Regions from separate parts of the Bacillus sp. TL12 genome, predicted to be linked through region 1. Evidence: predicted binding sites of a transcription regulator. Region 1 holds the regulator's gene; each other region holds the start of a gene.
What was found. The regulator Rex, encoded in region 1, represses fermentation and respiration genes when NADH is low (regulators of the CRP and FNR family bind a similar motif). The targets are predictions, from matches to a motif close to TTGTGAAATATTTCACAA.

Region 1 (11,277 bases):
CATGGTTCATTTGAAGTGATTGGTGAAACGAGAGATGATGCAGCAGGAGAAGCATATGATAAGGTTGCACGTACATTATCGATGCCTTATCCAGGGGGGCCTCATATTGATCGTCTTGCCCATGAAGGAAAGCCGACAATTGATTTACCTCGTGCATGGCTAGAGCCGGATTCGTATGACTTCAGCTTTAGTGGATTGAAATCAGCAGTTATCAACACTGTGCATAACGCAAAACAACGTGGTGAAGAAATTGCGCCAGAAGATTTAGCAGCTAGCTTCCAAGCGAGCGTAATAGATGTACTTGTGACGAAAGCAGCGCGTGCAGCAGAAGCGTATGATGTAAAACAAGTATTGCTTGCTGGTGGTGTTGCAGCAAACAAAGGACTTCGTGCACGTTTAGAGGAAGAGTTTGCAAAAAAAGAAGAAATTGAGCTTATTATTCCACCGTTATCCTTGTGCACAGATAATGCAGCGATGATTGCAGCAGCGGGCACAATTGCATATGAACAAGGAAAACGTGCAACATTGGCTTTAAATGCAAATCCAGGATTAGATATTGAAGCATAGTTATACACATAATTAACCACAACCTGTGGATAAAACCCATATTATCTGTTGATAATATGGGTTTTATTGTGAGTATTAAATGTGTATAACTTTTTTCTGGTTTGTTGATAATGTGGAAAAGTTATTTTTGTGTTTATATAATAAAGGTGGATATGTGTATAAGGTTGTGGATAATAGTGTTGAGGTCAGACCTTTGACTATTTGTATTGAAAAATAAACAAGGTAGTTGAATGGCTTTCAACTACCTTGTTTTCGACCTATGAATATATAGGGATTATACGTGTAATTCTTCCCATTCAGCCATAAACTTCTCTAATTGTTCTTGTTTTGTTTGCTTTGCTGTTGTAATTTCACTAGCTCTTTCATAATCAGCGTATACTTCAGGAAGGCATAGTTCCTCTTCTAATTTTGCAATTTCCTCTTCCAACGTTACAATGTTTTGTTCGATTTCTTCAATTTTTCGGGCACGCTGACGCTCCTGTTTTTTACGCTCTTTTTCTTCAAGATAATTTAATTTCTCTTGAGCAATAGTTTTTTGGACTGGTGCATCTTCTTCTTGTTTTTCAAACTCAGCACGTTCAATCATTTCATTTTTCTTTTCAATATAGTAGTCATAATCACCTAAATATTCTTGTGCACCAGCTGTCGATAACTCAACAACTGTAGTTGTGACACGGTTAATAAAATAGCGATCATGCGAAACGAATAAAAGAGTTCCTGGATAATCAATTAAGGCATTCTCTAGAATTTCCTTACTATTTAAATCAAGGTGGTTTGTTGGCTCATCGAGAATGAGTAGGTTTGATTTTTGCATCATTAATTTCGCTAGAGCTAATCGAGCTTTTTGACCACCACTTAGAGAAGATACAGGCTTTAATACATCATCCCCTGTGAATAAAAAGTTACCGAGTATCGTACGAATTTCTTTTTCCGGCTCTAGCGGATAATCATCCCATAATTCATTTAAAACACGCTTAGATGATGTTAAGTTTGCTTGTTCTTGATCATAATATCCAATAGATACATTTGAACCGAAAGAAACTTCACCGCTTAGTGTGTTTAATTTATTCACAATTGATTTTAATAATGTAGATTTTCCAATACCATTTGGACCGACTAATGCAACGCTATCACCACGGGTTAAGCGCATGTTTACATGTTCAATGATTGGTTCTTTGTCATATCCGATAGAAACATCTTTTACTTGTAATACGTCGTTTCCGCTTTGTTTTTCGATATCAAAGTGGAAGGATGCAGATTTAGAGTCACCTAATGGCCGAGTTAGTAATTCCATTCTGTCTAACTGCTTTTGACGACTTTGTGCACGTTTTGTTGTAGACGCACGGGCAATATTTTTTTGGACGAAGTCTTCAAGTTTCGCAATTTCCTCTTGTTGTTTCTCATAACGTTTCATTTCTTGCTCATATAGTGCAGCTTTTAAATCTAAATATTTACTGTAGTTACCAACATATCGTCTGCTTTCTTTATTAGAAATTTCATATACTTGTGTAACAAGTTTATCTAAAAAGTAGCGATCGTGGGACACGATTAAAATAGCGCCAGGATAGCCTTGTAAATATTGTTCAAGCCATGTTAATGTATCAATATCTAAGTGGTTTGTTGGCTCGTCCAAGATGAGTAAGTCTGGTTTTGTAAGCAGTAACTTCCCAAGAGCAAGTCTTGTTTTCTGTCCGCCACTTAACGTAGAAATTGTTGTTTGGTGTGTTTCCACTGGAAAACCAAGTCCACTTAAAATGGAGCGAATATCTGCTTCATATTGGTAACCGCCTTGATCTTTGTAGTCTAACTGTAGTTGATCATAATCAGCGAGTAATTTCTCGTACGTAGCAGTATTTGAAAAGTTCTCTTCCTGCCCCATTTCGTGCTCTAGCCTTCGAAGTTTCTTTTCCATTTGTTGCAGGTGAGAAAAGACAGTAAGCATTTCATCCCAAATTGTTAAGGTTGTTTCTAAGCCAGTATTTTGGGCTAAATATCCGATAGAGACATCCTTTGGTTTTATAATTTCTCCGCCATCGTGAGATAGTTCACCAGCAATTATTTTTAATAATGTAGATTTTCCAGCACCATTTCGACCAACTAGTGCAATACGATCTCTTGTTTGAACTTCCAATTTAATGTTTGCAAGAATTGTTTCAGCACCGTATAATTTTGAAAGCCCATTCACTTGTAATAAAATCAATGTTTTCACCTCAAATAATTTCTTAACTTTGCCATGTTTATATTTCTCAATCATACTAAAAATAGTGTATAGTTTAAAATAAAGAGAGAAGTCTTCTCTCTATTATACAAGGAAAGTCATAAGTGCTAAACTTATGTATTTGTTTTAAATCTGTGAACAAAGATAGGAAGAGAGGAGAGGTTACATGGATCAGCAAAAGATTCCACAGGCCACTGCCAAACGATTGCCTCTATACTATCGATTTATCCAAAACTTATCTCTTTCTGGTAAGCAACGTGTTTCATCGGCAGAATTGAGTGAAGCTGTAAAGGTAGACTCAGCAACAATTCGGAGAGATTTTTCATATTTTGGAGCGTTAGGGAAAAAGGGCTATGGATATAATGTAAATTATTTATTATCGTTCTTTCGAGAAACGCTTGATCAAGATGATATAACACGTGTAGCACTTATTGGAGTGGGTAATTTAGGGACCGCTTTCTTACATTATAATTTCACTAAAAATAATAATACAAAGATTGAAATGGCATTTGATGTTAATGAAGAGAAAGTTGGAAAAGAAATCGGAGGAATTCCTGTATATCATTTGGATGAATTAGAAGATCGTTTAACAAATGAGATACAAGTGGCAATATTAACAGTACCTGCTACCGTTGCACAAGCTGTAGCAGATCGATTGGCTGAAACAAATGTACACGGAATTTTAAATTTTACACCGGCGCGATTAAATGTGTCAGAAAATATAAGAATTCATCATATTGATTTAGCTGTAGAATTACAAACACTCGTTTATTTTTTGAAAAATTATCCACAATAAAACGCAGAGGAAATCCCTCTGCGTTTTATTGTTGCTTTTTCTTTGTAAATTTGACTAAGATAAGTCGAAGTGCCAAATTAAAATCAATTGTTGCCATAGCAGCAAACAGCAGTGTCCCAAAGTTCCAAATTGTATCTGTAACGTTCGTAATTGCGAAACGTGTGAAGACACATCCAAGAAGGAAATACAGTGCTGCCATGAACAATGGTGAGTTCCTCATATTTAAAATCCTCCGATAAATCCTTGCATTTTTTCTGCTTGTTTAATCATTTCTTGTATTTGTTCGTTACTTACTAGTACTTGAGTTATTGCGACTAATGTATTCATGGCAACGTGAGCCATAATAGGAACGATGATTCGTTTTGTTTTCACATATAGAAAAGCGAAAACAAGTCCCATGGAAGTGTATACTAACAAGTGTGTAAAATCAAAGTGAATTGCTGCGAAAACAAGCGAACTAATAATTGCCGCGATAAAGAAATTAAATCTTTTATAGAGAGTTCCAAATAAAATTTTTCTAAAGACAATCTCTTCTAAAATAGGGCCAATGATTGATATAACAATAAGAAACCATGGAGTAGCTCTTGCTATTTCCATCAAATCTTGTGTGTTTTGAGAACCAGGATTAATCCCTAATAATCGCATTTCAATATTAGCTGCAAGTATTTGAGCAAACATAGCTAAAAAGAAACCAATAAAAATCCAGCCGATTGTCGCAGGAACACTAGCTCGCTTCGTATCTAAATGTCTATCGCGAATATCGGTTCTAAGTAGCCAAAGTATAATACATAATGCAATGAAAAAGCTGATGATTGACCAGTGACCAGCCATGATTTGCATTTTTTGCTCTCGTGAAACTGCCATATTATCATATAGCCCTGTTTTGAAAAGGAGCCATATTCCAACAATTCCCGATAGTTGCATCAGAATATATGTAACTATAATCCACCAATATTGTTTTTTCAAATGGGTTAACCATCCTTTCTAACTCTAGTTTATGAGATAAGGCGAGATAACATGTAAACATCCCGCTGTGGGATACGTAATAACCGTTTGGATTATGATTTTTTTGTAAATCTTTATTTGAAAATGAAATAGATAACAGGAAAAAGCAGTGCCTATAGAGAAAATAACTTATGGCATCTTTCATATTGTAACATACGATAAGTGGAAAAGCCGATTCATATATCGCGTGCCTTCTTAATAATGGTTATAAGGGAGAATTATTTTTTAGAAAGGCGTATAGAAAAAGTTTATCTAGTAATTTGCGAAAAAATTATGATTTTTTTACTTGCAAAAGAAAATTAGATTATTTATTATTATAAGTGTGTTAGCACTCGTGGTCTTTGAGTGCTAATAAAGAAAATTTACATAGGAAAATGAGGAGGTTATTGTTCATGCTAAAGCCATTAGGTGATCGCGTTGTAATTGAGCTTGTTCAAGCAGAAGAAAAAACAGCAAGTGGTATTGTATTACCAGACACTGCAAAAGAAAAACCACAAGAGGGTAAAGTTATTGCAGTAGGTACTGGTCGAGTGCTTGAAAATGGTGAGCGTGTTGCTTTAGAGGTAGCAGCAGGTGATCTTATCATCTTCTCAAAATATGCAGGTACTGAAGTGAAATATGAAGGTACAGACTACTTGATTTTACGTGAAAGTGACATTTTAGCAGTTATCGGTTAATTATATACATTTTAAAAATCCAAGGGGGTCAATTATTATGGCAAAAGATATTAAATTTAGTGAAGAAGCACGTCGTTCGATGCTTCGTGGTGTCGACACTCTTGCAAACGCAGTAAAAGTAACACTTGGACCAAAAGGTCGCAACGTTGTACTTGAGAAAAAATTCGGTTCACCACTTATTACAAATGATGGTGTAACAATCGCGAAAGAAATCGAATTAGAAGATGCATTCGAAAACATGGGTGCAAAATTAGTAGCAGAAGTTGCTAGCAAAACCAATGACGTAGCTGGTGACGGAACAACAACTGCAACTGTATTAGCACAAGCTATGATTCGTGAAGGTTTAAAAAACGTAACAGCTGGTGCGAACCCAATGGGCCTTCGTAAAGGTATCGAAAAAGCTGTTGTTGCGGCAGTAGAAGAATTAAAAACGATTTCTAAACCAATCGAAGGTAAATCTTCTATCGCGCAAGTAGCTGCTATCTCTGCTGCTGACGAAGAAGTAGGTAAACTAATTGCTGAGGCAATGGAGCGCGTTGGTAACGACGGCGTTATTACTTTAGAAGAATCTAAAGGCTTCACAACAGAATTAGATGTAGTAGAAGGTATGCAATTTGATCGTGGATATGCATCTCCTTACATGATTACTGATTCTGACAAAATGGAAGCAGTCCTTGATAACCCATACATCTTAATCACTGACAAAAAGATTTCTAACATTCAAGAAATCTTACCAGTGTTAGAGCAAGTGGTACAACAAGGTAAACCACTTCTTATCATTGCAGAAGATGTAGAAGGCGAAGCGTTAGCTACATTAGTAGTAAACAAACTTCGTGGTACATTCAATGTAGTAGCTGTTAAAGCTCCTGGATTTGGTGACCGTCGTAAAGCAATGCTTGAAGATATCGCAATCTTAACTGGTGGCGAAGTAATCACTGAAGAACTAGGTCGTGACTTGAAATCTGCTACAGTTGCATCTTTAGGACGCGCTGGTAAAGTTGTTGTAACAAAAGAAAACACAACTGTAGTTGAAGGTGTAGGAAGCACTGAACAAATCGAAGCTCGCATCGGTCAAATCCGTGCGCAATTAGAAGACACTACTTCTGAATTCGATCGTGAAAAATTACAAGAGCGTCTTGCTAAACTTGCAGGCGGCGTAGCGGTAATTAAAGTAGGTGCAGCAACTGAAACTGAGTTAAAAGAACGCAAACTTCGCATTGAAGATGCACTTAACTCAACTCGTGCAGCAGTAGAAGAAGGTATTGTTGCAGGTGGCGGTACTTCACTTATGAACGTATACACTAAAGTAGCTTCTATTTCAGCTGAAGGTGACGAAGCAACAGGTATCAACATTGTACTTCGTGCATTAGAAGAGCCAGTTCGCCAAATCGCAATCAATGCTGGTCTAGAAGGATCTGTAGTTGTAGAACGTCTAAAAGGCGAAAAAGTAGGCGTTGGTTTCAACGCAGCTACTGGCGAATGGGTAAACATGCTTGAGTCTGGTATCGTAGACCCAGCAAAAGTAACTCGTTCTGCACTTCAAAACGCAGCATCTGTTGCAGCTATGTTCTTAACAACTGAAGCTGTAGTTGCTGACAAACCAGAACCAAATGCACCAGCAATGCCTGACATGGGCGGCATGGGCATGGGCGGTATGGGCGGCATGATGTAATTTCATCCGCTGGCGGAACATCCATCTCTATATAGAGGTGGATGTTTTTTTTGTTTTTTCATTTATATATCCATTTGAATTTTTCAATCTAGAAGTAAGTCGCGGTTATGAAAACAAAAGAAGATCTCCACTCGTTTTCTCTTTCTGTTTTTACGTGGCATAGCGCTAAAACAGGTACTGACCGCTTCTACTCGTGAACGGATCCTCTCTTCCATCTAAAAGGAATGGTTTTGTGTTAGTTTTTCAATCTGTATTTATATAGAAGTGGATGTATATGAAACCTCTATATTTATAGTGAAGAAAAGTTTTATTGTACAAGGAAAATAATTTCTGTAGAATTTTGTCGCTTTCTCTCTTGACCATATCGATACTTCATTGTTAGAATCTAGGAAGATAATATAAAACAATCCTTCATATATCCTCAATGATATGGTTTGAGAGTCTCTACCGGGTTACCGTAAACAACCTGACTATGAAGGCAGTGCGTCTTATATTTATAAAGAGCGGAATACTATCTTTATAAAGTCAGACCCCTGCCTTTTCTTTGTTATGAGACTGAGGGCGGAGGACTGGCTTTTTTTATTATATTGGTAATGCTTTTTGCCAAATTGGTGAAAATATTTATATACGAGAACTAACGTTGGGGTGATTATTTTGAAGAAACAGCACGATACGATTATCGTTTTAGATTTTGGGAGTCAATACAATCAGTTAATTGCACGTCGAATTCGTGAGTTCGGTGTATACAGTGAACTTCATCCACATACAATTACTGCAGAAGAAATTAAAGCAATGAATCCAAAAGGGATTATTTTCTCTGGTGGACCAAACAGTGTATATGGTGAAAATGCATTCCACTGTGATGAAAAAATCTTTGAATTAGGCTTACCGATCTTTGGTATTTGCTACGGCATGCAGCTGATGACACAACACTTTGGTGGAAAAGTAGAACGTGCAAACCATCGTGAGTACGGAAAAGCAGTTCTGAAAGTAGAGAACGAATCAAAATTATATGCAAACCTTCCAGAAGAGCAAGTTGTATGGATGAGCCATGGTGACTTAGTAACAGGTTTACCAGAAGGTTTCGTAGTAGATGCAACAAGTGAGTCTTGTCCAATTGCTGGTATGAGCAATGAAGCGCAAAAATTATACGGTGTACAGTTCCACCCAGAAGTACGTCATTCTGAGCACGGAAATGATTTAATCAAAAACTTTGTATTCGGCGTATGTGGTTGTTCTGAAGGATGGAACATGGAGAACTTTATCGAAGTAGAATTAGAAAAGATCCGTGAAACAGTTGGCGACAAAAAAGTACTATGCGCACTTAGCGGCGGTGTAGATTCTTCTGTTGTAGCAGTATTAATTCATAAAGCGATCGGTGATCAATTAACATGTATTTTCGTTGACCACGGTTTACTTCGTAAAGGTGAAGCAGAAGGCGTTATGAAAACATTTAGCGAAGGCTTCCACATGAACGTTATTAAAGTGGATGCGAAAGAACGCTTTATGAATAAATTAAAAGGCGTTGAAGATCCAGAACAAAAACGTAAAATTATCGGTAACGAATTTATTTACGTATTTGATGATGAAGCTTCTAAATTAGAAGGAATGGACTTCTTAGCACAAGGTACACTGTACACTGACATCGTTGAAAGTGGTACAGCAACTGCACAAACAATTAAGTCTCATCATAACGTTGGCGGACTTCCAGAAGATATGCAATTCAAATTAATTGAACCATTAAATACGTTATTTAAAGATGAAGTACGTGTATTAGGATCAGAACTAGGAATTCCTGATGAAATCGTATGGCGTCAACCGTTCCCAGGTCCAGGACTTGGTATTCGTGTATTAGGTGAAATTACAGAAGAGAAATTAGAAATTGTTCGTGAATCTGATGCAATTTTACGTGAAGAAATCAAAAAAGCAGGCTTAGACCGTGAAATTTGGCAATACTTCACTGCACTTCCTGGCATGCGTAGTGTAGGTGTTATGGGTGACGAGCGTACTTACGACTACACAGTAGGTATTCGTGCAGTAACATCTATCGATGGTATGACAGCTGACTGGGCACGTATCCCTTGGGACGTATTAGAGAAAATCTCTGTACGTATCGTAAACGAAGTAAAACACGTTAACCGTATCGTGTATGATGTAACGAGTAAGCCACCAGCAACAATCGAGTGGGAATAGAATAAGGTTTATTCGCTTAAAGGGAGATCCATCTATGATTTTATGCATAGATGGATCTTTTTTAATCTATTTATACGAACGAAAATATGTGTTTGTGTAAAAATGTTCGCTTTTAGATTGACATATACCTGTGTGTGAGTTAATATGAGTATGTAATTGATGCGAAAAATGAATATTACAGCCGTCGTATAATATCGGGGATATGGCCTGAAAGTTTCTACCTAGCTACCGTAAATGGCTTGACTACGAGGCGTTTGTATAAAGGTTAGGGGAAATCTACCTTTGTTTATAGAACGCTTCCATGTATACGCAATGGAGGCCTTTTTTATTTTTATAGATAAAAGAGGGTTAGGGAGGATTACGACGAGTAATCATATAACGGGGGAAACGTAGGATGAAACGTTATTTTCAGTTTGATGAACTCGGCACGAATTATAAAACAGAGTTCATTGCGGGGTTAACGACATTTTTATCTATGGCTTATGTACTTTTTGTCAATCCTGCTACACTGTCACTGGGAAATATTAAAGGGTTACCAGCTGGAACAGGAATGGATCCAGGTGCGGTGTTTGTTGCTACTGCATTAGCAGCAGCAATTGGTTCACTCATTATGGGAATTTTCGCGAAATACCCAATCGCTTTAGCTCCAGGTATGGGAATCAACGCATTCTTTGCTTATACAGCAGTGTTAACAATGGGGATTCCGTGGCAAACTGCGATTGCCGGAACATTAATGTCAGGTATTATCTTTATTATTCTTACTGCTTCTGGTATTCGTGAAAAAATCATTAATGCCATTCCAGCAGAGTTAAAGTTTGCGGTAGCGGCAGGTATTGGTTTGTTCATCGCCTTTCTTGGGTTTCAAAATGCCGGAATTATAGTGAAGAATGATGCGGTCCTTGTTGGATTGGGGGATTTAACAAAGGGTACAACATTACTTGCGATTTTCGGTGTAGTAATTACAGTGATCTTGATGATTAAAAAGATAAATGGCGCGGTTTTTTACGGTATGATTCTTACAGCGATTCTTGGAGTAGCAACAGGGTTAATTGATACACCAAAAGCTATAGTAGGTGCAATCCCGAGTTTAGAACCTACGTTCGGTGTCGCTTTCCAGCACTTCGGAGATATCTTTACTGTTCAAATGGCGATTGTTATTATAACGTTCTTTTTCATTGATTTCTTTGATACAGCGGGTACACTTGTAGCGGTTGCGAACCAGGCAGGATTAATGAAGAATAACAAATTACCACGTGCGGGAAAAGCGTTATTTGCAGATGCGATTGCAACTGTAATTGGTGCGATTCTGGGTACATCTACAACAACGTCTTACATTGAATCGTCTGCAGGGGTAGCGGCAGGAGGACGTTCAGGATTTACAGCAGTTGTAACAGCAGGATTTTTCTTGCTAGCACTTTTCTTCTCGCCATTACTAAGTGTCGTAACTGCGGCTGTAACGGCACCAGCATTAATTATTGTTGGGATCTTGATGGTTTCATCTTTAGGTGAAATTGATTGGAAGAAGTTCGAGATTGCAGTACCAGCATTCTTTACGATTATTTCTATGCCACTTACGTATAGTATTGCAACAGGGATCGCGATTGGATTTATTTTCTATCCGATTACAATGGTTGTAAGTGGTCGACGTAAAGAAGTTCATCCAATTATGTATGTTATGGGAGTTTTATTTGTACTATATTTCATCTATGTTCGTCAATAAAGGGGGTTTTAAAGGTCTAGACTAAGGGGAGTCTAGACCTTTTTTGCGTCTTCAGAAAATCTTAAGGATTTCAGAACGTTTTTCTTCAGAAGTTTTTTTATAATAAGAAATAGGGATTTTAAAAGTTAGGGGTGATATTGTGGCTCAAGAAACAATACTTGTTGTAGATGATGAAAAAGAAATTCGGGATTTAATTGCGATTTACTTAAAAAATGAAGGATATAAAGTATTACAAGCTGGGGATGGGGCAGAAGGGTTAGATATATTAGAGAAGAATGAAGTGCATTTAGTTGTGTTAGATATTATGATGCCAAAAATTGATGGGATCCATATGTGTATGAAGGTAAGAGAAGTAAAAGAGATGCCGATTATTATGTTGTCAGCGAAAACACAGGACATGGATAAAATTTTAGGATTAACAACAGGAGC
Region 2 (11,277 bases), on a different contig from region 1:
AATATAAAACGCCCGTTATTGCGAAGAAGTTAGGTGTTAGCCCAAAGGCAGTGGTTCGGATTGCACAACAATTGAATCTCAATATAGAAAAAAATAAATACGGCCATTTTATTTTCACTCAAGAGGACTTAGATAAAATGTTAGAATATCATCGTACTCAAATCGAACAAACTTCACCACTAGCTACAGAATCATCAATTGATTTCGAAAAATTTGTTACACAATTAAATACAATTACACACCGTTTAAATCATATAGAAGAAAAAATGCAAGATAAAGCAGATGACGTCGTCAATTATCAATTGCTACAACATCGCAGAGAAATGGAAGAAATGATGAATAGAATTCAACAATTAGAGGCTGCTCTTGAAAAAGAAGAACCACTTTACATCACACCTGATATCAAAACTGATATCGCACCAACTTATGAACGAAAAGAAAAACCAAAACGTCGCAAAATGATTTTAAGTATATTTGGATTTTAGTTCTTTTTCAAACGTTGGTTCGCGCATGATACTTGACTCCCCCTAGTCACTTATCATGCGCTTTTTTATGTAATCCAATTGAGGTGACAAACGAAAAACCTTCCAATCATTGGAATTTTACTTTATAACAAAAAGGATGTCTCATTACAAGACATCCTTTTTGTTACGATAACATCATATCCATATCTTCTGCTGCAGTTGTAATAAGTTTTAAACCAAATGTTTCTTGTAATACATTAAGCACACCAGGTGAAATAAATTCAGGTGCCTTTGGACCGATACGAATATCTTGAATTCCAAGGCTAAATAGTCCAAGTAAAATTGCTACCGCTTTTTGTTCAAACCAAGATAAAACAATTCTAACTGGTAATTCATTCACTTCACATTGAAAAGCATCAGCTAAAGCCGCTGCTATTTTTATTGTAGCGATAGAATTATTACATTGTCCTAGATCAATGTAACGTGGGATTTCCGTACCTGGTACCACACCATATTCCACATCATTAAAACGGAATTTCCCGCATGAAGTTGTTAAGATAACCGTTTCTTGTGGAAGTGACGTTGCTAATTCACGATAGTACTCGCCGCCTTTACCTGGAGCATCACAACCTGCGATGACAAAAAAGCGCTTAATTTTCCCTTCTCTTACCGCCTGGATAATTTCTGGTGCTAATGATAATACTGTATTGTGATGAAAACCTGTTACGAGCTGTTCATCCGACTCCATATGTACTTCTGGAAGCTCTAGTGCTTTTTTGATCAATGGCGCAAAATCTTCATTTTCAATTTTTTGTACACCCTCAAGGCCTGCAATATCATACGAAAAGAAGCGATCTGAATATGAACCTTTAATTGGCATCACACAGTTCGTTGTAGCTAAAATTGCGCCGGTAAATTTTTCAAAGAGACGTCTCTGATCATACCATGCTTTACCAATATTTCCTTTTAAATGTTTATATTTTTTCAGCTGTGGATATCCATGTGCTGGCAACATTTCCGAATGCGTATAAATATTAATTCCTTTTCCTTCTGTTTGCTTCAATAATTCCTCTAATGCAAATAAATTATGGCCCGTAACAACAATTGCCTTACCTTCTACACGGTTTTGTGTAATTTGAACAGGTTCTGGAATACCAAAATGATTCGTATGTGCCTCATCTAACAACTCCATCACCCGTAAAGCTGATTTTCCAACTTTCATAGCCATATCAATATGCTCTTGTTCATTAAAGTTAGAATTCGTTAATGTCATATATAACGCTTCATGAGTTGTAGCATCTACAAATGAGTCCGTGTACCCAAGCTGGGCAGCATGGGTACGGTAAGCAGCAATTCCTTTTAATCCAAATACAATTGTATCTTGTAAACTTGCAATTGTTTCATTTTTCCCGCAAACGCCAATTACTTTACATCCGCCCGTTGGCGTTTGTTCACATTGATAGCAAAACATATCCCCCACCCTTTCCTAATCAATCATTACAACTAAATCGTAATATACATGAAGAAAAAAGGATGTGATATCAATCACAATAATTTATAAAAATTTGTGACACATCATCTTGTTAACATAATATTTTTACTGTTTTCTTTTATTAACGCCTGAGCATGAGCATTCCCTTGAATAACATCTCGAAATTCTTTTAAAGAATACAAATGTGTTAATCCTTTCCGAGCATGAATCCGAACAGGTACCCCTTGCAATGTATCATGAAAAGGAAACGGGTCATCAATAGGCTCAATTGGAAAACCAAGTGTAAGTAAATACATATACATTCTTTTTGTAACAACAGCAATATACCACTCAGCTCTCATTTCTAAGGCATGTATAAATAAAATAGCTGTTAACCTTTTGAAATGTCCTCTCCCGCGCGACGTTTTCACAATACTTAATTTCCCTATTTCATAAACATTTTTTAGGCCTTTCACCAGCTCATTTTCAGAAAACGGATAGAAAAACTCAGAATTAGAATGTTCAGGTGTTGTATATCGAATACACTCTACTGTACCGATTGCATGCCCACCTTCTATTAATAAAAATCGTGATGGATTTAAATTACGTTCTACAAACATTAAATCTCTCTCTTCACAAAAATCTCCCCACAGTTGCTCGAACCAAAAATGTTCTTCCTTTGTTTGAACACGCTGGAACATATTTCCCCGCCTCTCCCATCGCCGCTCTATTTTTGATAACGCTTTCACCTTCTATCATATAAGAACAAACCTTCGTATGCAACCTAAAAATATTCCCTTCATCATACATTCTATAAAATAAAACGATCTCCTATTCCGGTTGTGAATTTATGTGAAATTTTTACAATAACAAAACATACTTTACATTCATTAGAAACACCCGAATGTTACACTATCTTTATTCATACAGTGTATGTCTCACACTTCATATAAAGTACACAAAAAAAAATCCTTTCCACAGAAGAGGATTTCTTTTCATGTTCCAATATTTTTTAACCACTTTTCAAAAATTTGCACAAGACCGTGTTTTCCAGCTAATTTCTCTTCTCCTTGCTTCGTTTTATATGGATATAATTGCAAAAAGACTCCGCAACCAGCTTCTATTTTCTTCCCATGCATATGACTGCCTGGGTATACACAAATCACTTCATGGATTGCCCTTCGGTGAAAAATACGTTTTCCATCTTGTTCTTCCACATACTTAATGGACCAATATTTGTACATTTGCTCTGTTGCTTTTGTATTACCAACAGGCTGAAAAATATTAAACATTGGACTATATTTCACTTCAATAATAATAGACGATTGGTACTCATAACGTTTCCCTTGCTTCACATAACAATCTAGACGAATGTCTGGCTTTTTCGTATCTTCTCCATTATAAAAATGACTGCCTTTACTAAGTGCAATGAGCGGATGCGTTTCAATAAGATCATTAAACGCTACATGGATTTGGATGTTTTCCCGATTTAAAACAATTGTCGTGCCGTCTTGTAAACCATCCAAGTAAAAATAGGTTTGAATTTGTTCACGCAGTGGAATTTCATCTTTAAATTCTAACTGTTGCAATAGAGAAATGACGATAAAAAATGCATAATATTCATACACTAAAAACGTGGGTTTATAAACAAATAATAAAGCTGGAGATTGTTGATTATAACGTGGTAGAAACTCTAAATGATATAATAGTTGCCTGTGTGTAACAGGTAAAGCATGCATAGTTATATTTGTTTTTTCAGAAACTCCTCTCCAGAATGAAGAATTCAACAAATTCCGAAAGTACAGTACAGCTTGATGTACAATATGATTTAAAATTTTATACTCTTGTATTTTCACGGACGCTTTCCGTAAGTCTGCCTCTTTCAGCAAATGAATATTCCGATATTTTTGCTTCTCCCTGTCTGTTACAGATCCGTTTCTTTCAATAGTTTTCATAATTGTTTTCACAGATTGATATTCCTCTTTTTTTGTATGCGTTGCTCGTTCTAATATTTCAATTGTCTTTTGTAAGAAAGTCTGCGCTTCAAGCAAATATTGATAAAACTGTTTCGTTGTAAATTTCAGAAAAGCATTCTCCAAACTATCTATTTGTTCTATAAATCTACGGTTATAATGCTTAGCATAAGGCTTTTTCTCGCTCATTATCACACTTTTCATCGTCGCTTTTCGTTCCCTTATTTCCCACTGATAACTATGCACATACCTTGTGTTTTCTTCAATTTTTTTATACAGTTGTTTTATTTTTTTCATTTTCTGTGGCAGCATTCGAAGTAGCATTAAATAAGAAGAATCTTCAATATCAATTAGTGTTGAGAATGTCTTTTTATAATAACCACGGTCTAACATAATTTCATTCAAAATTGATTTCACATAATTTTGAATCGTTTCGAATTGATCATCAACAAAATTTTTTGGAACAATTTGAAACGCTCCATAATATACGCCTTCTTCCACTTGCACCTCAAAGTGATACAAACCGCAGCGCCAAGGATAAAAAAAATCTGTTTTTCCATGTTCATATAATACTACTTTTTGTTTTTTTTCATGCAATTCATATTGCCATTCTTTCTTGTCTTTTTTCCCTTCATACACTTTATTCCATATAAAAGTGACACGAAGCGGCTTTTGGCAATGTAACATCAAGCGTAATGCTTTTAATTCTTGCACTTTATAAACACAATGCGCCATTGTTATCGAGTGTTTACAAAGGCGATTCAAAAATACAAAGTCTCCCTTCCCTTCGGTTCCAATAATTAATTTTAATACAAACGGGAGCTTATCTTTTGTGTCTACAATTTCCGTCTCATGTTGCTCCTCATTTGGCATACCCATACAACTCCAATTCCCGTCGTTTTTCTTTTATATAGGTTAGAGAATGTTCGAATGCAGAAACGCAATTCGCAAGTGGTGATTGCAACAATGCTACTAGCGATAGTCCTTTCTTTTCATCTTCACGAAGAAGGGGACCAATTGTCATTTCCGTACCACGTAATTTTGTTAAAACACGCTGTTTTACTTGTAAATCAAAACCTTCTTCTCGGCTAATCATATAAGACTGATTATCTTTTCGAGGGATATTTTGCAAATACGTTGCAATCGCAGCGGCACATCGAAAAGAAACACCTTTCGATGCGTCATGTGATGATATTAAGCCATGTAATTTGTCTAGTAGTTCTAATTCTTCTTCAGAAAACACATCCATCATCTCTTTATTTCGTAACCAATTCATACGAAATTCTCCTGTTGTAACTTGCAATGGCGGGATTTGTATCCTTTGATTTTGCTGCATATCGATTTCACAGAATGGAATTTTTTGAAGTGTAATGAGGTTTGCTCGATCTAATAAGCGATCCGATAATTCTTTCGTTGTTTCATCAAAATTCACAGTTCCGATAAAAATAATATTTTCACCAATTTCAATTTTTGATGGAACTATATTTTCTATCTCATTTCCTTCCTCATATAAAGAAAGGATACGATTTTTCTTTTCTAATTGAAGAATGGATAAGAATGGTGTAAACCAATGTTCAATATGTGACATATTCATTTCATCAAATACAATCATATAAAGTTGATTCGGATTTTCATATGCTTTTAATAATGTTCGAACTAACTTCGTTTCACTCTCGATATATGTTCCATTTGGATGCAGATAGCCTAGTATATCGTGTGGCTCTTGATAAGATGGAGAAATTGGAATCCATAATAATTCTTCCCCATATGTTAACCCTAATGCTTCGGCATACGCCTGCACAAATCGTGATTTTCCGATTCCCGGAATACCAGCAAGAATTGTTAACAGATTTGTTTTTACGCTAATATGAAAATTAAAAATATCCGTAGCATCTAAATACAATCCTTTATTATTGATTACATCCTGTACATACTGTATAAATGTAGATTCACGTTCATTCCATTCTTGGTCTTCTTTTTGTACTTTTATATCTACTACTTCCACTCTTTTTCCTTCTTCTATGATTTTCTTTAGAAGCTGATCATACATATTTTCTCGTACAAAATACAACTGATCATCTGCTTTCACTTCTATATACTGGTTCCAATCATTAATTTCAATGTACTTACATTCTTTTTTTTGTTCACAATATGCAATTGAACTAATGGATGCTTTTAATGATAAATTTCCATATAATCTACCTTCATACCATAACAACTCGGGTACTTCGAAATCGTGTGGAAATTTAGGAATAAGGAACGATAAATATCCATTTCCCAGTTTTCGCTCTAAAGATTCTCTATTTTTATATCCTGCTAACCTTGGTGATGGAACGATCCTATATGCATCCGCAATCTCCCGCTCTTCTGTACATATTAATTCAACATACAAGTTGCCCCTTTCATAATAAAGGCGAAACAATACTAATTGTTTTTCTAACTTTTTTTTCTTCAAGTCCGCAAAGGTTCTCTCATTTTTTTTGTTTGCATATAGCCCTTCAAACAAATATGTTTCGCCTTCAAATTGCGATTTCAAGATTGGAGGGATTTGTGAAAGACATTGTACCGAAAACGTATCTTTTTTCTTCTCCTCACCTTCAACAAACTTCCCAAGAAATCTCATGTGGTACATCCGTTTTATAAAACTTGAATGGAGAGCTTTATGTAACTTCAATACGACTCACCTTCTTTTTTTTCCATGCTGTTCTTATTGTATGAACTGTAAGGGTAAACTAGAAATAAAAAAACCTGACGGAATACGTCAGGTTACCAAAAGTAAAACTTATATTAATGAGAAGGAAAAGCCTTTTTCTCCTGCATAATCGCATTGTTAGCAATTTTCATTTTAGCAAGTACATATCGTAATTTATCCTCGGCATTTTCATCTTTATTATGCTGCAGACTTGCTAAAGTCTCCACAGAACCAGCCAAATTTTCAATTGCTCCACGTAGTTCGGGATGATGATTAAAAAATGATTCTTGCACTAATACTTTTCGCAAATCACTTGCCAATTCCATAATTCTTAACAGTTGTTCTTTTTCTTCCATTCTCATCCCTCCTAAAACATCTTATATATTAGATATTCTGTGAATAAAATAAAATTCCTTGTATACAAAGAAAAAAAGTCCTTCAGGAGGACTTTTTACATTTTGATAGTACCTGTTGCAAGCATATAAAGTGACACTGCTGCTGCAATTACAATTACAGCCATAACATATTTCTCCATACCTGAAAAACAGCGATTGCCTTTTTCTTTTCGAGCAAACATATAAACAATAAGTCCAATCCCATATACGATTGAGACAAGTAATAAGTTTTTCAAGCCTGCTGCATAAATCAACCATACAGAATATAATGAGGCAATTGAAGCAAGTATTCCATTCTTCAACCTCGTATGTTTCAGTTCCTTCGTTACAACTAATTTCAACTGATACAGTGCTGATAATAGGTACGGAAGTAAAATAGATGTAGACGCGATAAAATACATGATTTGATACGTTGATTCCGAAAACAAAACAATTATAAATAACACTTGTGCGACACCATTTGAAATCCATAATGCAGCATGTGGTGTCTGTTTTTTATTTGTCTTCTTAAAGACTTTCGGAAATACACCATCTTTCCCTGCCACGTGAGAAATTTCAGAAACGAGCAAGAACCAGCCAATTAATGTCCCAACAAGTGAAGCAACTAATCCAATATTAATTGCAAATGCGCCCCAAGGTCCAACAACATGTTCTAATACATGTCCCATTGAAGGCGTTTCTAACATGGAGAGTTCTTGCCTTGTCATAGCCCCCATGGAAAGGACCGAGATTAAAATATAAATCGACATAACTAAAATTAATCCAACAACTGTTGCTTTCCCAACATCACGACTATTTTTTGCTCTACCCGATAACACGACTGCTCCTTCCACACCGATAAATACCCAAAGTGTAACAAGCATCGTATTCTTCACTTGACCAAGGACAGAAGAAATAGAAACGGTTCCCTCTCCCCAAAAATCATGTGTAAATGTATCCCAACGAAATGCTGTAACCATAACTACAATAAATAATAAAATTGGAACTAATTTTCCAATTGTTGCAACAAAGTTCATAATAGATGCTTCACGAATTCCAATTAAAATAAGGAAGTGAAGTGTCCATAATAAAAGAGATGCACCAACGATGGATGCAACGTTGTTTCCTCCCTTAAAAATAGGAAAAAAATATCCAAGTGTACTAAACAATAACATGATCGTAGCTACGTTTCCTAAAATTCCTGCAAGCCAGTATCCCCATGCACTGTTAAACCCGATATATTCACCGAACCCTGCGCGTGCATAACTATAAATTCCACCTTCAAGCTCTGGCTTTTGTCTTGCTAACGTTTGGTATACAAGCGCAAGGGGAATCATTCCCATCGCTGTAATACACCATCCAATTATTGTTGCGCCACTATTTGCACCTACTGCTAAATCATGTGGTAAACTAAAAACACCACCGCCAACCATTGTTCCTACTACTAATGCGATTAATGGAAAAAATCCTAATTTCTTTTCTATCGGTACCACCCCATCTGTCATTCTAGGTGTTATGTTATCCGTTCAACTATTAAAGTCACCTTTTTCTCTAATAGACGTTTCTATTATATTTTTTCAGGAAAACATTACTTATTCTAAAAGAAAATGAACAAAAAGGGAATACTTTTTTGAAAAAATGTATAAGTATGCACAAAAAACCGTTCATTTTATTATGAACGGTCAATTATCAGTCATTAATTTGTATATTTTTTGTAAATATTAATGAATCAATCTCTCTTTTTCCAAAAATTCCCTCGCTACTTTTTCTGCACTTTTACCATTTACATTAACTTCATAATTCATTTTTCTCATATCTTCATCTGATATTTTTCCAGCAAGTTTATTTAATGTCTTTTCAAGTTCAGGATATTTATCAAGCGTTTCTTCTCTTAATAAAGGAGCTCCTTGGTAAGGTGGGAATAGCGCTTTATCATCTTCTAATACTTGTAGTCCATATTGTTCAAGCTCACTGTCAGTAGAATAAGCATCAATGACAGTAACATCTCCAGATTCTATTGCACTATAACGTAACTTTGGTTCCATTGTTTTAACATTTGTAAACTGGAAGTTATATAACTTTTGCATCCCTTTATACCCATCTTCCCGATCTGCAAATTCTAACGTAAATCCAGCTTTTACATTTGCTGCAACATTTCGTAAATCTGAGACTGTTTTCACATTATACTGCTCTGCAACGTTCTTCGGCATTGCAAGTGCATATGTATTGTTATATTCCATCGGCTTAAGCATCACCATATGATATTTCTTTTCCATCCCCTGGCGTGCTTGTTCATATACTTCTTGACGATTTGTACTTTTTGGATCTTCTTTTACAAAAGTAGATAAAGCAGTCCCCGAAAATTCAGGATATATATCAATTTCTCCTGATTTTAAAGCTTCAAAAACAAACGCTGTTTTTCCAAGTCCTGGTTTCAATTCTACATCTAAATCCGTATCTTGCTCGATTAACTGCTTATACATTTGAATTAAAATTTCTGGTTCAGATCCAAGCTTTCCAGCAATCACAATATCTTTCTTTTGCGTATTCCAAAGAAATGGTGCAACTATAACTACAGCGATAATACATATTGCCAATATAATTCGCTTAGGAGAGCGTCTCGTGCTCTCAAACATTCGAAGTACTCCATCAAAGAATAAAGCTAACAACGCGGCTGGTACAGCTCCTAAAACGATAAGAGCATGGTCATTTCGATCTATACCGAGTAAAATAAGCTTTCCAAGCCCTCCAGCTCCTATTAAAGCAGCTAATGTAGCTGTTCCAACAATTAGTACCATTGCTGTACGAATTCCAGCCATTATAATTGGTAACGCTAGCGGTAGTTCTACTCTCCATAATCTTCTAAAACTATTCATTCCCATCGCTCTTGCTGCTTCAATAAGCGATGCGTCTAACTTACGAATGCCCGTATATGTATTTCGTAAAATGGGTAATAGTGCGTATACAACTAGTGCGATAATTGCTGGAACCTTTCCAATGCCAACGAGCGGGATTAAAAGCCCAAGTAAAGCTAATGAAGGAATTGTTTGCATAATAGCAGAGGTGCCTATAATAAACTCAGCAATGCGCTCTCTTCTCGTTAACCAAATACCGAGCGGGACGGCAATCATCACCGCAAAAAATAAAGAAATAAGTGAAATTTGCAAATGCTCAATCAGCGCATGAAGTAATTCCAACTTTCGTTCTTGGAACGTTTGTAATAATATGGACACGATTTACCCCCTCTCCTTCATTTGTCTAGCCAAATACGCCACAATATGACGGCTCGTTAATGTCCCTACATATTGCCCCTCTCTTTCAATCGGGATTGCCTCTTCTGCTTCCAAACGTATCAATGCTTCTTGTAGTGAATCATGTAGGGAGAGAGATAAGGCATCATTGTCTACTTGTCTATCACTCGCTAGAGGCAATACATCTTCAATACTCTTCCCTTCGTACCAAGGGCGAACACGATTTCCAATAAATTCTTCCACAAAATCATTTACTGGGTTATGTATGATTCCTTCCGGTGTATCTAATTGAACAATTTTTCCTTTTCTCATCACACAAATACGATCACCAAGTGTTAACGCTTCTTGCATATCATGTGTCACAAATACAATTGTTTTTTGAATTTTTTTCTGTAATTTTACAATATCCTTTTGCAACTGCTCTCGGCTTAATGGATCTAGTGCACTGAATGGTTCATCCATCAGAACGATTTTTGGGTTGGCAGCCAATGCTCGTACAACTCCCACACGCTGCTTTTGTCCACCAGATAATTCATCAGGCATACGATTTCGATACACATCCGGATCTAATCCAACCATATCAAGTAACTCATCCACACGCTCCCGAACTTTTTCTTTACTCCATTTCCTCATTTCAGGTACAATCGCAATATTTTCAGCAATTGTCATATGCGGAAACAATGCGATTTGTTGCAGAACGTACCCAATATCCCAACGTAGTTCATGGATATTGTAATCTTGAATGTCTTTGCCGTCGATAAAAATTGAACCTTCTGTCGTTTCAATTAAACGATTAATCATTTTCATCGTTGTTGTTTTTCCACAACCACTCGGACCGATGAGAACGAAAAATTCTCCTTTTTTAATCTCTAAATGTAATGAATCTACTGCTTTCGTACCATCTTCATATGCTTTTGACACATGATTAAATCGTATCACAAATACAACTCCCTTATTGTTGTTTCTTTCATTCTGATAGAATCTTGCTTTCTTTTCAAATAATACGCTTTTTCCTCATAAAAAAGAGCCCTTATTTGAGCTCTAATGGTCGA
Region 3 (11,277 bases), on a different contig from region 1:
TGTAATGGAGCCAGTATTAGTATTTAATTTAATTCAATCTATTAGTATTATGAATAACGCATTCCGCGTATTCCGTGAGTACTGTATTAAAGGGATTACTGCAAATGAAGAGTTGTTAAAACAATATGTTGAGAAAAGCGTTGGAATTATTACGGCAGTGAACCCTCATATTGGATATGAAGCAGCTTCTAGTATTGCACGTGAGGCAATTAAAACAGGCAAATCAGTCCGTGAACTTTGCTTAGAACATGGTGTGTTAACAGCAGAAGAATTGGATATTATTTTAGATCCATATGAAATGACGCATCCTGAGATTGCAGGAGCGTCGCTATTAAAGAATAAAAAATCCTGATACTTTGTGTATCAGGATTTTTTCATACAAAAGTATGATGTATTCTCATCCTTATTTATGATGGTTAAAAGTGAGAAGCTTTTTATAATGAAGGAAAGCCTTCATTATAAAAGGGAGAGAAAAATGATTCAATCTATTTATGAAACGCATGTGCAGGTTAAGCAGTTAGAAAAATCAATTGAATTTTATGAAGGATTAGGAATTGTTCTTGCACATAAAATAGAAGAAAGAAGATGTGCATTTTTCTATGTGGGAGAAGGGAAACAAATGTTAGGAGTATGGGAAGTTGCAGAGGGAGAAAAGATAAGAATAAATCATTTTGCTTTTGGAGTAACGTTAGAAGATTTAAAAAGGGCAAATGAGTGGTTACAAGAAAGAGGGATAAAACTAAGAAAAAGCTTTGAGAAAGAACCAATTGAGCCGATTGTACATGATTGGATGCCATCGGCGGCTGTTTATTTTTATGATTTAGATGGAAATAGTTTAGAGTTTAACGCAAAGTTAGATGAAGAATCAATTGGAACTAGTGAAGTACTATATCTGAGTGAATGGTTAAAGAGAAAAAAGAAATAAAGGCTGATGAACGAGTCATCAGCCTTTTTATTTTAAAAGATATTAAACACAGCGTTAAGTTGAAGTAAGCTAATGATTGCTAAGAAGATTAAGCTATATTTCATTGCTGTTTTAAATAGAGCAGATTCTTTACCAACTAGTCCAACTGCTGCACACGCAACTGCTACGGATTGTGGTGAAACCATTTTTGCCATTGTACCGCCGACTACGTTTAATGCAACAAGTGTAGATGGCACGATGTCTAATTGGTCGGCTGTTACTGCTTGAAGTGGTGCGAATAATGAACCGCTTGATACTACTGAGCCAGTTAAGAATACGCCGATCCAACCTAAGATTGGAGATAAGATTGGGAAAGCATCACCTGTAGATGATAAAGCTAGTCCAAGAGTAGAAGACATACCAGAATAGTTTGTTACATATGCTAATGCAATTACACTACAAATTGTATAAATTGGAGTTTTTAGTTCTTTTAATGTTTCAATAGTTAATTCTTTAATCATTTGACCTTTTGCACGATATACAAGTAGGGATACGATAATTGCTAATACAATTGCAGTAGTTGTAGATGAAAATACATCTAGTTTGAAGATTGCTGCAAATGGTGTATCTGCATTTACAATTGGTGCTGTTTTAATAACATGGTTGTGTAAACCAGGAACTTGAATATTCCATACTAAGCTTCCTAATGCACCATCTGAAGCGAATAAACCTTTAATTGCTTTTAGATTGAAAATTGTTACGAATGCAGTTAAGAAAGCAAATGGTGACCAAGCATATAAAATTTGTTTCATTGTGTAACTATGTTTTTCAACTTTTCCAGAGCTAGATTGATCTGAAGATTTTGGTTGCCATACACGTAAGAATAAAGCTAATGCAACCATGCTGACAACAGCTGCGAAAATATCAGTTAATTCAGCACCAAGGAAGTATGTTACAACAAATTGTGTAATAGCAAAAGAACCACCACTTACAAGGATACCTTGCCAAGTCTCTTTAATACCTTTAAGACCATCTACCATTGCAACAAGTAAGAATGGTAATACAAAACTAATGAAAGGTAATAATGTTACAGTTTGACGACCAACAGTTAATGCATCGATTTGTGTTAATTGAGCAGGTACTGTAACAGGAATACCCATTGCCCCCATTGCACCACCAGCAATATTTGCAACTAAACAAATACCTGCTGCTTTTAATGGATCAAATCCCATACCTACAAGTAATGCGGCTGTAATTGCAACTGGTACACCAAAACCAGCTGCACCTTCTAAGAAAGCACCGAATGAATAGGCAATTAATAAGACTTGAAGACGACGGTCGCTTGTAATACTGGAAATGCTGTCACGAATAACGTTAAATTGCTCAGTTTTTACTGTTAATTTGTAAAGAAAAATGGCTGCAATAACGATTGTACAAATTGGATAAAAACCAGCTGCTACTCCAAATACAGCGGATGATACTGCCATAGTTGCAGGCATTTTGTAAACAAATATGGAAAGAATGATTGCTAAAATTACGCTGTAAAGCCCTGATAAATATCCTTTGATCTTAAATACTGTTAAACAAAGGACAAAGAATAAGATTGGAAGAGCAGCGACAAGTGCTGATAACCAAATGTTGTTTAATGGATCATAAATTTGTGTCCAAGTACTCATAATAATGACAACTCCTATCTATAATATGTGAAGATATTCACATTATTTGTGAAATGATTCACAATCAACTTACATTGCTAAGTATATCCCTGCTCAACACTATTGTCAACGTGAAAAAGTATAATTATTTCATAATAGTGTTAACTGTAAAAATTCCGCTACATTTTGTTCATAAACTGGACAAAAAGAAGAATCGTGTACAGAAAGTACACGATTCCTATATAAGAAACAAATTCATTCTATTTAGGTGGGAGAGAGGATCCGGCTAGAACATTTTCCCGTCACTACCAAGTTAAAATAGAGAAAAAAATGTAGGTTCTCGTTGTCTTCATAGTAGCGATTTATAAACTGTCCATATACTCAACCATATTTTCGTATGTCATTGGTCCTACATGTTTAAAGTGAATGATGCCTTTTTCATCAAGAATGAAGGAGGTAGGGATGCTCATGATTTGATATGTTGCATTTGCTTGTCCTTGTATATCGAATAGAACGGGAAAAGTATATTTGTTTTCTTGAAGAAATTGTTTTACATGATCTGGACTTTTTTCACTAGCAGTTGCATTTATAGCGATAACCTCAATACCTTTTCCCTTCATATCTATATAGAATTTTTCCATGTCCGGCATTTCTATTTTACACGGACCGCACCAACTGGCCCAAAAATTTAATAATACTTTTTTTCCTTTATAATCTGTGAGATGTACTTCTTTTCCATCGACTGTTTGTAAGAGGAAATTAGGAGCGACATTACCAAGCTCTGTTCCAATTGTGATATTTTCTGTTTGGGATTTTTGTTCTTCTTTATCTTTTAATAGAAAGTTTTGGATAATTGTATAACCAAGTGCAATACTAATGAAGCATATTATTAGCCATTTTTTAATAATAATTCCCCCCTTTACCAAAATTTCACTCCTCCCATCGTAACAAAGTGATTTTTATAGGTCAAATCATTAAAAAAGATTACAGTGATATATCATGTAAGAACAATATCTTACAATATTATTACGAGAGGATTATGGGGGGCGAAATATAACAAAAAGGTTGATAAATCAACATTTAGAAGCAAAGTATTCCTATCTGTATGTTTTGCTTTTTCACTAAACGATGTAGTATAATATTCAAAATCAACAGGATTTTTTGCCCTTAATTGTATGTTGATAAAAGGAGGAAATAATTTTTTTATTTTAGGTTGATAAAGTTGTGTCGTAACAGGAAATATAAAAACAAATATATAAAGATAAATAAAGAGAAAATAAAAATGAAAAAATGAGGGGAACTTTATGAATCAAAATCAATTTGATTGTCGTATTTCAGAAGAGGATGTACAAATGCTACGAGCGTTAGCTCACCCACTTCGTCTTCGCCTAGTAATGGAGCTGATGGGGCGTGGAACTTGTAACGTAACACAATTGCAGGGAGTATTAGAAATTCCGCAATCAACTGTTTCACAGCATTTAACGAAATTAAAGCAAAATAAAGTTGTTCGTTTTGAAAGACGTGGCTTAGAAGTATATTATCAAGTGCATAATGAGAAAGTAAGTGAAGTTGTAAAAACATTATTTTCGTAAAATTTGAATATTATGGAAAAATCCGTGTAGAAATACACGGATTTTTTAATGGAATAGAGTTTTGAAAATATGGAAAGCTAGGAGGTGTAATGAATAGAAGGAGGAATAAATAATGGATGTAAAGCGTGTAAAACAAATTTTGTCGTCTTCAAGCAGAATTGATGTTACGTATCAAGGTGTACCAGTATGGATTGAAAGCTGTGATGAGGGAAGTGGAGTTGCGAATGTACATGATGTGAAAACACCACATGAAACAGTGCAAGTGGATGTTACAGCGTTAGAAGAGAAATAAAAGAGAGTCTCTCACATTACGAGAGACTCTCTTGTTATTGATTTAATTATTCCATCATACGTGCAATTTTCTTAGAGAACATAAGGAGTACTAGACCAAGTACAATTACGATAATACCAATACTTGCGAATACCTCCAGATATCCTAAAGATTGTGTGAAAGCAGCTAGTGCACCAGCTAAATAGTTCGCCATACCAGAACCTGCTAACCATACTCCCATTAATAGAGATGCTAATTTTACAGGAGCAATTGCACTTACCATTGATAGACCGATCGGTGATAAGAATAATTCACCAATTGTATGGAACATATATGTGAAGACGATGAATAATAAGTTTGCTTTCGTAGCAATATTTGCTTCGTCGCTGCCAGTTTTCAGAACAGCTAATGTTAAAACAAGGTAACCAATCCCTAGTAAAATCATACCAAACGCCATCTTTGTTGGAACTTTTAAATCGCCACGCTTTGATTTTGCTAGTTTCAACCATAACATAGATACAAATGGTGCGAATAGTACGATAAATGCTGGGTTAACAGATTGGAACCAAGATGTTGGAACTTCCCATCCGAAAATTGTGCGATCCACAAATGTGTTTGTGTAAAGTGTTAAAGAACTACCAGCTTGTTCGAATCCTGCCCAGAAGAAGACAACAAAGCAAGTTAAAATAACAATTGCCATAGTACGATTTTTTTCCTGTTTTGTTAAAGGTTTCTTTTCCACTACTACATTTTGATCTTTTGATTTCTTACCTACAATCGTTGTTCCTGCCTTGCCAAGGTAACGAGGAGCTAGTAGGTTAAAGAAAATCTGTCCGATAATCATACCGATACAAGCTGCAAGGAACCCGTATTTATAACCCATAACCATAACGCCATCAACGCTTGTTTTAAAGAAATCTTCTGCTAGGAAACCACAAATAAGTGGTGCAAAGAAAGCTCCTACGTTGATACCCATGTAAAAGATTGTGAAAGCACTGTCACGACGCGAATCATTTTCGCCATACAGTTCACCTAAAAGTGTAGAAATATTTGGTTTAAAGAATCCATTACCAATAACTAAGAGTGTTAATCCTAAAAAGAGTCCAGTTTTTGTATTCATTGAAAATAGTACAAAGTTACCAAGTGCCATGATAATACCGCCAAGAGTAATTGCATGACGTCTTGTAATAAAGTGGTCAGTTAACCATCCACCAATAATCGGTGTGAAATATACTAAAGCTGTGAAAATTCCGTATAATTGCACTGCGAAAGCCTTATCAAATCCAAGTCCTCCACTTACAACAGTTGTTGTTAAATAAAGAACTAAAAGGCCACGCATTCCGTAGTAACTAAATCTTTCCCACATCTCTGTTAAGAACAACAAATATAATCCAGGTGGATGTTTTTTTGGTGATTGTTGCCCTCCAGCTTTTTCTACTTTTAAAGCTGCATCCATATTGTTTCCCCCTAATCCTGTATAACGGATATTTATGTAATCATTTTAATTTACAAAATATTTAGAAGTCAATAGAATTATATGAGAATAGCAAGGAAATTTCTTAAATAATCTATTGAGTGTTTATATGTTACTGTATTTTACCCTGAAAAATTAATAATAAGCGTTTTCAAATGTAGTATTTGAATTTCAAAAGAAACTAAAATAATGATAAATCAGAAAATTTAGATTATAAAAATTTTTCTGGTATATAGAAAATATATTTTATTTACTTTTATAATATAACATATAGGGAATAAAAATACAAAATGAAATAATGTGACACTTTCGTGAAGGTGAAATAAAAACAGCTTCCGAAAGGGAAGCTGTTTTAGAAAAGTATTATTTTGTAAAACGTTTTTCAATGTCATCTAGCATTAAGTTCGCCGCCATTACGCCGCCAGCTGTATTCCAAATTACATCGTCAACTTGATATACTTTGTTGTTTTTTGTAGCATTTAAGTTCTTGAATAAAGGATCATTGATATATTCTTTCTCAAGTTCAGATCCTTTTTTCTCATTTCCTTGATTGTAAGTGAAGTAGAAGATGATATCGCCATCCATTGCAGGAATGCGTTCTTTAGATACGTTACGCTCTGCAAAGTCATTTTTGTTTTGATCACCAGGACGTTTGAAACCAAGTTCTTTTAAAATAACCCCAGAGAATGTATCTCCGTGATAAATACGAACATCACCAGGCATAAAGCGTACCATAGAAATTTCTTGATTCACTTTATCTCCAAGTTTTCCTTTTAAGTCTTTGATACGTTTGTCGTAATCAGCTAATACCCTTTGACCTTCTTTTTCTTTATTTACTGCTTTTGCATAAAGTTTAAAGTTATCTTTCCATTCACCGCGTAATGTTTCTGAGAAAACAGTAGGAGCAATGCCATTTAATTGCTCGTATATTTTTTCGTGACGCAGTTTGTTACCAATGATTAAGTCAGGTTTTAAAGAAGCAATTGCTTCTACATTGGGTTGAAGCTCAGTACCGACAGTTTTTACATCTTTCAGTTTATCCTTCGTATGTGGATACCATGGATTACCGGTAGGTGATTCAGCAGCACCGACTGGTGTTACACCAAGGGTAAGTAAAGCTTCTGTTCCTTCATTTGTTAAAATAACAACACGCTTTGGATTAGCAGGAACTTCCGTTTTACCCATTGCATGTTCTACAGAAATCATTTCTTTCTTTTCTTCTTTTTTAGGCTCCGCTTTGTTATCAGATTTCCCACATGCCCCTAATAGAAGTGAAAATGATAACACGAATACAAATAATACAAATGATTTTTGTTTGATGAAATTCATTATGTATCCCCCTATATATTGAGAATAATTTTCAATATCGAAATTGATATTACAGTTTTAAAAATGTAATGTCAATAGTAATAATTGACATTAATAATTATTATCATTGACAACGTAAATTAAGTTGCAATACACTAACAACGTATCATTATACATTGAAGGAGAAACGCTGCATGTTATTAAAAACAAATCAGGCAAGATGGGTTGGATTATTTGTTGGAATCATTGCAGTTATTGCTTGTATTTGGGGAAGTATTATTTTTGGATATACAAATACAAGTGGGAAATTAGCGTTGGATGCTTTTTTCCATTTTGATGGTTCGAATGAACATATTATTATTCAAAATGTACGTTTACCACGTGCGCTTATTGCTGCTAGTGTCGGTGCTAGTTTAGCCATCGCTGGTTGCTTTATGCAAACTTTAACAAAAAATCCGCTTGCTGCCCCAGATTTTATCGGATTAAACTCAGGTGCTGCCTTTTTCATTGTTGTAGCCATTGTTGTTTTTTCGATTTCATCTTTGTCAGCGTTTACGTGGATTGCTTTTTTAGGCGCAGCAGTTGCTGCAGCACTTGTATTTGCTTCTAGCTCTTTAGGAAAAGAAGGGACAACTCCTCTCAAATTAACCTTGGCAGGGGTAGCAATTAGTGCTTTATTCTCATCCTTAACACAAGGTCTGCTCGTATTAAACGAGCAAGCATTAGAAGAAGTACTATTTTGGTTAGCAGGTTCTGTTCAAGGAAGAAAGTTAGAAATACTGCAATCTGTATTCCCTTATTTATTAATAGGGTGGATAGCATCTCTTATGATGGCAGGAAAAGTAAATACATTAATGATGGGAGAAGATGTTGCGAAAGGGTTGGGGCAACGAACTGTTTGGATGAAATCACTAGTGTTACTCATTATTGTATTACTGTCAGGTGGCTCGGTTGCGGTTGCTGGTCCAATTGGATTTGTGGGGATTATTATACCTCATTTTGCAAGAGCACTTGTTGGTGTAGATCATCGCTGGAGGGTACCGTATAGCGGGTTGTTAGGTGCTATATTATTACTTCTTGCAGATATTGGAGCGAGATACGTGATCATGCCACAAGAAGTACCAGTAGGGGTTATGACAGCATTTATTGGTGCACCATTCTTTATTTATATTGCACGTAAGAGAGGGCTTAGCAAATGAAGAAGTATATTCCGTTTCGTGTAGGAAAAGACGGCCTCTCGTTTTTAATGTATAAACGAGCTTTTTTCGTCTTGTTAGGTTTATTCGTTGTTTTAATAGGATTATTCTTTGCAAGCGCGGGTATAGGAGAGATGAAAGTTGCTCCATATGATGTATGGCAAGCAATTACCGGAAACGGTGATGCGATGTCTAATATGGTTGTAAATAAGTTCCGTATGCCGCGTATTTTAATTGCAATTCTTGTCGGAATAGCTCTTGCTGTAGCTGGATGTATTTTACAAGGGCTCGTTCGCAATCCGCTTGCTTCTCCTGATATTATTGGGATTACAGGTGGTGCAAGTGTTGCAGTTGTACTATTTCTAGCTATATTTAGTGATAAAAACAATGCATTAACAGTAAGCATTCATTATATGCCGTTGGCGGCCTTTATTGGGGCAACCATCGTTGCCTTTTTTGTTTATTTATTTGCATGGAGAAATGATGGATTATCGGCGATTAGTCTTGTTCTAATTGGTGTTGGGTTTTGGGCACTAACGAAAGCTGCGACAACATTATTTATGTTGTTAGCACCAATCTATCAAGCGAGTCAAGCAAATGTGTGGATTACTGGTACTGTTTATGGGTCTTCTTGGCAAAACGTAGGGGTGTTAGCACCTTGGGTCCTTATTCTAACAGTGGTTGCATTTATAGCAGCGAGACATTTAAATGCCCAAGAACTTGGTGATGATATTGCTGTAGGACTTGGTATTGGTTTAACGAAATCAAGATTTTTCCTCTTGCTTCTTAGTACAGCATTAATTGGTGGAGCGGTTGCTTTTGCAGGTGGAATTGGATTTGTTGGTTTAATGGCACCGCATATTTCAAGAAGGTTAGTTGGTTCTTTATATGGTGCATTACTTCCAGTTGCTGCTGTTGTTGGGGCAATTTTAGTACTTGCTGCTGATTTGATTGGACGCACAGTCTTTGCTCCGCTTGAAGTTCCAGCAGGTGTATTTACATCAGCAATCGGTGCTCCGTATTTTATTTATTTACTTTATAAAAGTCGAAATTCATAAAGGTAAAGAAGTACATAGACGATTCCTTGTCTACTAAGAAAACGGAGTAAAGGGAGATGAACATGCAAAAAGCATTAGAGACTAAAACGTTAACATTGTCTTATGGTGAAACAATTATTATCAATGAGTTAAATCTAGAGATTCCAAAAGGAAAAATTTCGATTTTTATCGGCTCTAACGGCTGCGGAAAATCAACTTTATTACGTTCGCTTGCTCGTTTACTAAAACCAACATCAGGTGATATTTTACTAGAGGATAAAGCAATTCAAAATATGCAAACGAAGCAAATCGCTCGGCAAATGGCAATTTTACCGCAAGGTCCTCAAGCTCCAGAAGGGCTAACTGTGCTTCAGCTTGTAAAACAAGGGCGTTATCCATATCAAACATGGCTTAAACAATGGTCAGAAAAAGATGAGGAAATGGTACAAAAGGCGCTTGCAGCAACAGGTATGACTGAATTTGCTGAGCGTGATGTTCACGCACTTTCAGGTGGACAACGTCAGCGTGCTTGGATTGCGATGACGCTTGCACAAGATACGGATATTATTTTGTTAGATGAGCCAACAACATATTTAGATATGACACATCAAATTGAAGTACTTGATTTGTTATTCGAATTAAATGAAACTGAACAAAGAACAATCGTTATGGTACTGCATGATTTAAACTTAGCTTGCCGCTATGCAGACAATATTGTAGCCATTCAAGATAAACAAATTTATGCGCAAGGTAAGCCAGAAGAAATTATTGACTGCAAGCTAGTTCGTGACGTATTCCGCATGGAGTGTCAAATTACGACAGATCCGTTATTTGGAACACCGCTATGCATTCCGCAGGGAAGAGGAAGATGTTTACTTCCGCAAGTAGCGCAAGTAGTGAAATGAAAAAAGCGATGAAATTTCATCGCTTTTTTATTTTTTACAAGAAAATAAGAGAAAGAGGGGAATACGCAATCTCCTCGTATATTCTTCTTCATTTTGGAAATGTCGCCGCTTTGGTGTTGCTTCTCGTAAGTCTGTAATTGTAAAACCAGCTTGTTGTAAGAGAATGAAGTATTGTTCAGTAGTACGATGATATTTGATTACTTCTTGATCGATCCACGGTTCTACACGTTTCCCGCTTTTAAAATAATCGTCAATGAGCCAATTTGTACGTGTACTACCAGATTGTAAGCTCTCATAAGAAGAAGTAATAACGGGATGTTGCACACTAAAGGTGAAAGTGCCATCTGTTTTTAAGGTTTGATAGATGTTTTGAAAAATAATATCGAGATCATCAATATAGTGAAGAGCGAGTCTAGATGTAACGAGATCAAAAGTAGAAGAAGGGTACGTATAGTCTTTGAGGTTCATGAAATGGACAGTGCCATTTACGTTTTTTAGTTGTTGTACAGCTTCTGTATACATAAGGTGAGAGCCTTCAATACCTGTGTAAGAAAGACATCCTTTTTGCAATAATTCCACACCAAATTTAGCATCACCGCATCCTAAGTCAAGAATGTTCTTCCCTTTCATATCCCCGATGAGCTGCAATAAGGTAGGTTTTTCAATTGCTTCATTTGGATTATCATTTCGATATCTGCGCTTCATATACTGTTCAAAAAAAGAATCATTATTATACACTTCAGATTCTGTAAATGCCATTTTCTCAGCTCCAAAAAATATTTTCTCTATTCTATCAAAGTTTAAAAGCAAAGGATAGCTTTCTGTCGTTTTATCATATATAATTTAGAGTTGTAAGCGTTTTCTTCGAACTATTTTTCTATAATAAATTTCGAAAACGTGTTAAGCTAGTAGAGGGATTATTAGCATTATTAAGA

Region 2: hcp (hydroxylamine reductase) is a predicted target of Rex. The motif match lies at 1,998-2,015, and genes of this name have one in related genera.
Region 3: LOK41_RS15660 (lactate permease LctP family transporter) is a predicted target of Rex. The motif match lies at 2,627-2,644, and genes of this name have one in related genera.

Annotation. Positions count from the first base shown of each region.
Region 1 covers NZ_JAJJBY010000051.1:2,240-13,516, forward strand. The annotation lists gene tsaD (tRNA (adenosine(37)-N6)-threonylcarbamoyltransferase complex transferase subunit TsaD) at 1-567, shown strand, start outside; gene LOK41_RS25295 (ABC transporter ATP-binding protein) at 842-2,767, opposite strand; gene LOK41_RS25300 (redox-sensing transcriptional repressor Rex) at 2,952-3,581, shown strand; gene LOK41_RS25305 (YdiK family protein) at 3,607-3,801, opposite strand; gene LOK41_RS25310 (CPBP family intramembrane glutamic endopeptidase) at 3,804-4,547, opposite strand; gene groES (co-chaperone GroES) at 4,979-5,263, shown strand; gene groL (chaperonin GroEL) at 5,301-6,935, shown strand; purine riboswitch at 7,327-7,428, shown strand; gene guaA (glutamine-hydrolyzing GMP synthase) at 7,590-9,128, shown strand; purine riboswitch at 9,293-9,394, shown strand; gene LOK41_RS25330 (NCS2 family permease) at 9,523-10,848, shown strand; gene LOK41_RS25335 (response regulator transcription factor) at 10,988-11,277, shown strand, end outside.
Region 2 covers NZ_JAJJBY010000035.1:24,729-36,005, forward strand. The annotation lists gene LOK41_RS23040 (chromosome segregation protein) at 1-485, shown strand, start outside; gene hcp (hydroxylamine reductase) at 649-1,935, opposite strand; gene LOK41_RS23050 (hypothetical protein) at 2,040-2,636, opposite strand; gene LOK41_RS23055 (hypothetical protein) at 2,931-4,781, opposite strand; gene LOK41_RS23060 (AAA family ATPase) at 4,771-6,582, opposite strand; gene LOK41_RS23065 (LemA domain protein) at 6,696-6,956, opposite strand; gene arcD (arginine-ornithine antiporter) at 7,052-8,479, opposite strand; gene LOK41_RS23075 (ABC transporter permease/substrate-binding protein) at 8,696-10,207, opposite strand; gene LOK41_RS23080 (ABC transporter ATP-binding protein) at 10,211-11,164, opposite strand; gene LOK41_RS23085 (YdcF family protein) at 11,267-11,277, opposite strand, start outside.
Region 3 covers NZ_JAJJBY010000015.1:60,357-71,633, forward strand. The annotation lists gene aspA (aspartate ammonia-lyase) at 1-352, shown strand, start outside; gene LOK41_RS15655 (VOC family protein) at 476-925, shown strand; gene LOK41_RS15660 (lactate permease LctP family transporter) at 958-2,580, opposite strand; gene LOK41_RS15665 (redoxin domain-containing protein) at 2,922-3,485, opposite strand; gene LOK41_RS15670 (ArsR/SmtB family transcription factor) at 3,864-4,151, shown strand; gene LOK41_RS15675 (acid-soluble spore protein H) at 4,264-4,443, shown strand; gene LOK41_RS15680 (peptide MFS transporter) at 4,490-5,878, opposite strand; gene LOK41_RS15685 (ABC transporter substrate-binding protein) at 6,260-7,225, opposite strand; gene LOK41_RS15690 (FecCD family ABC transporter permease) at 7,399-8,403, shown strand; gene LOK41_RS15695 (FecCD family ABC transporter permease) at 8,400-9,458, shown strand; gene LOK41_RS15700 (ABC transporter ATP-binding protein) at 9,515-10,342, shown strand; gene LOK41_RS15705 (class I SAM-dependent DNA methyltransferase) at 10,370-11,101, opposite strand.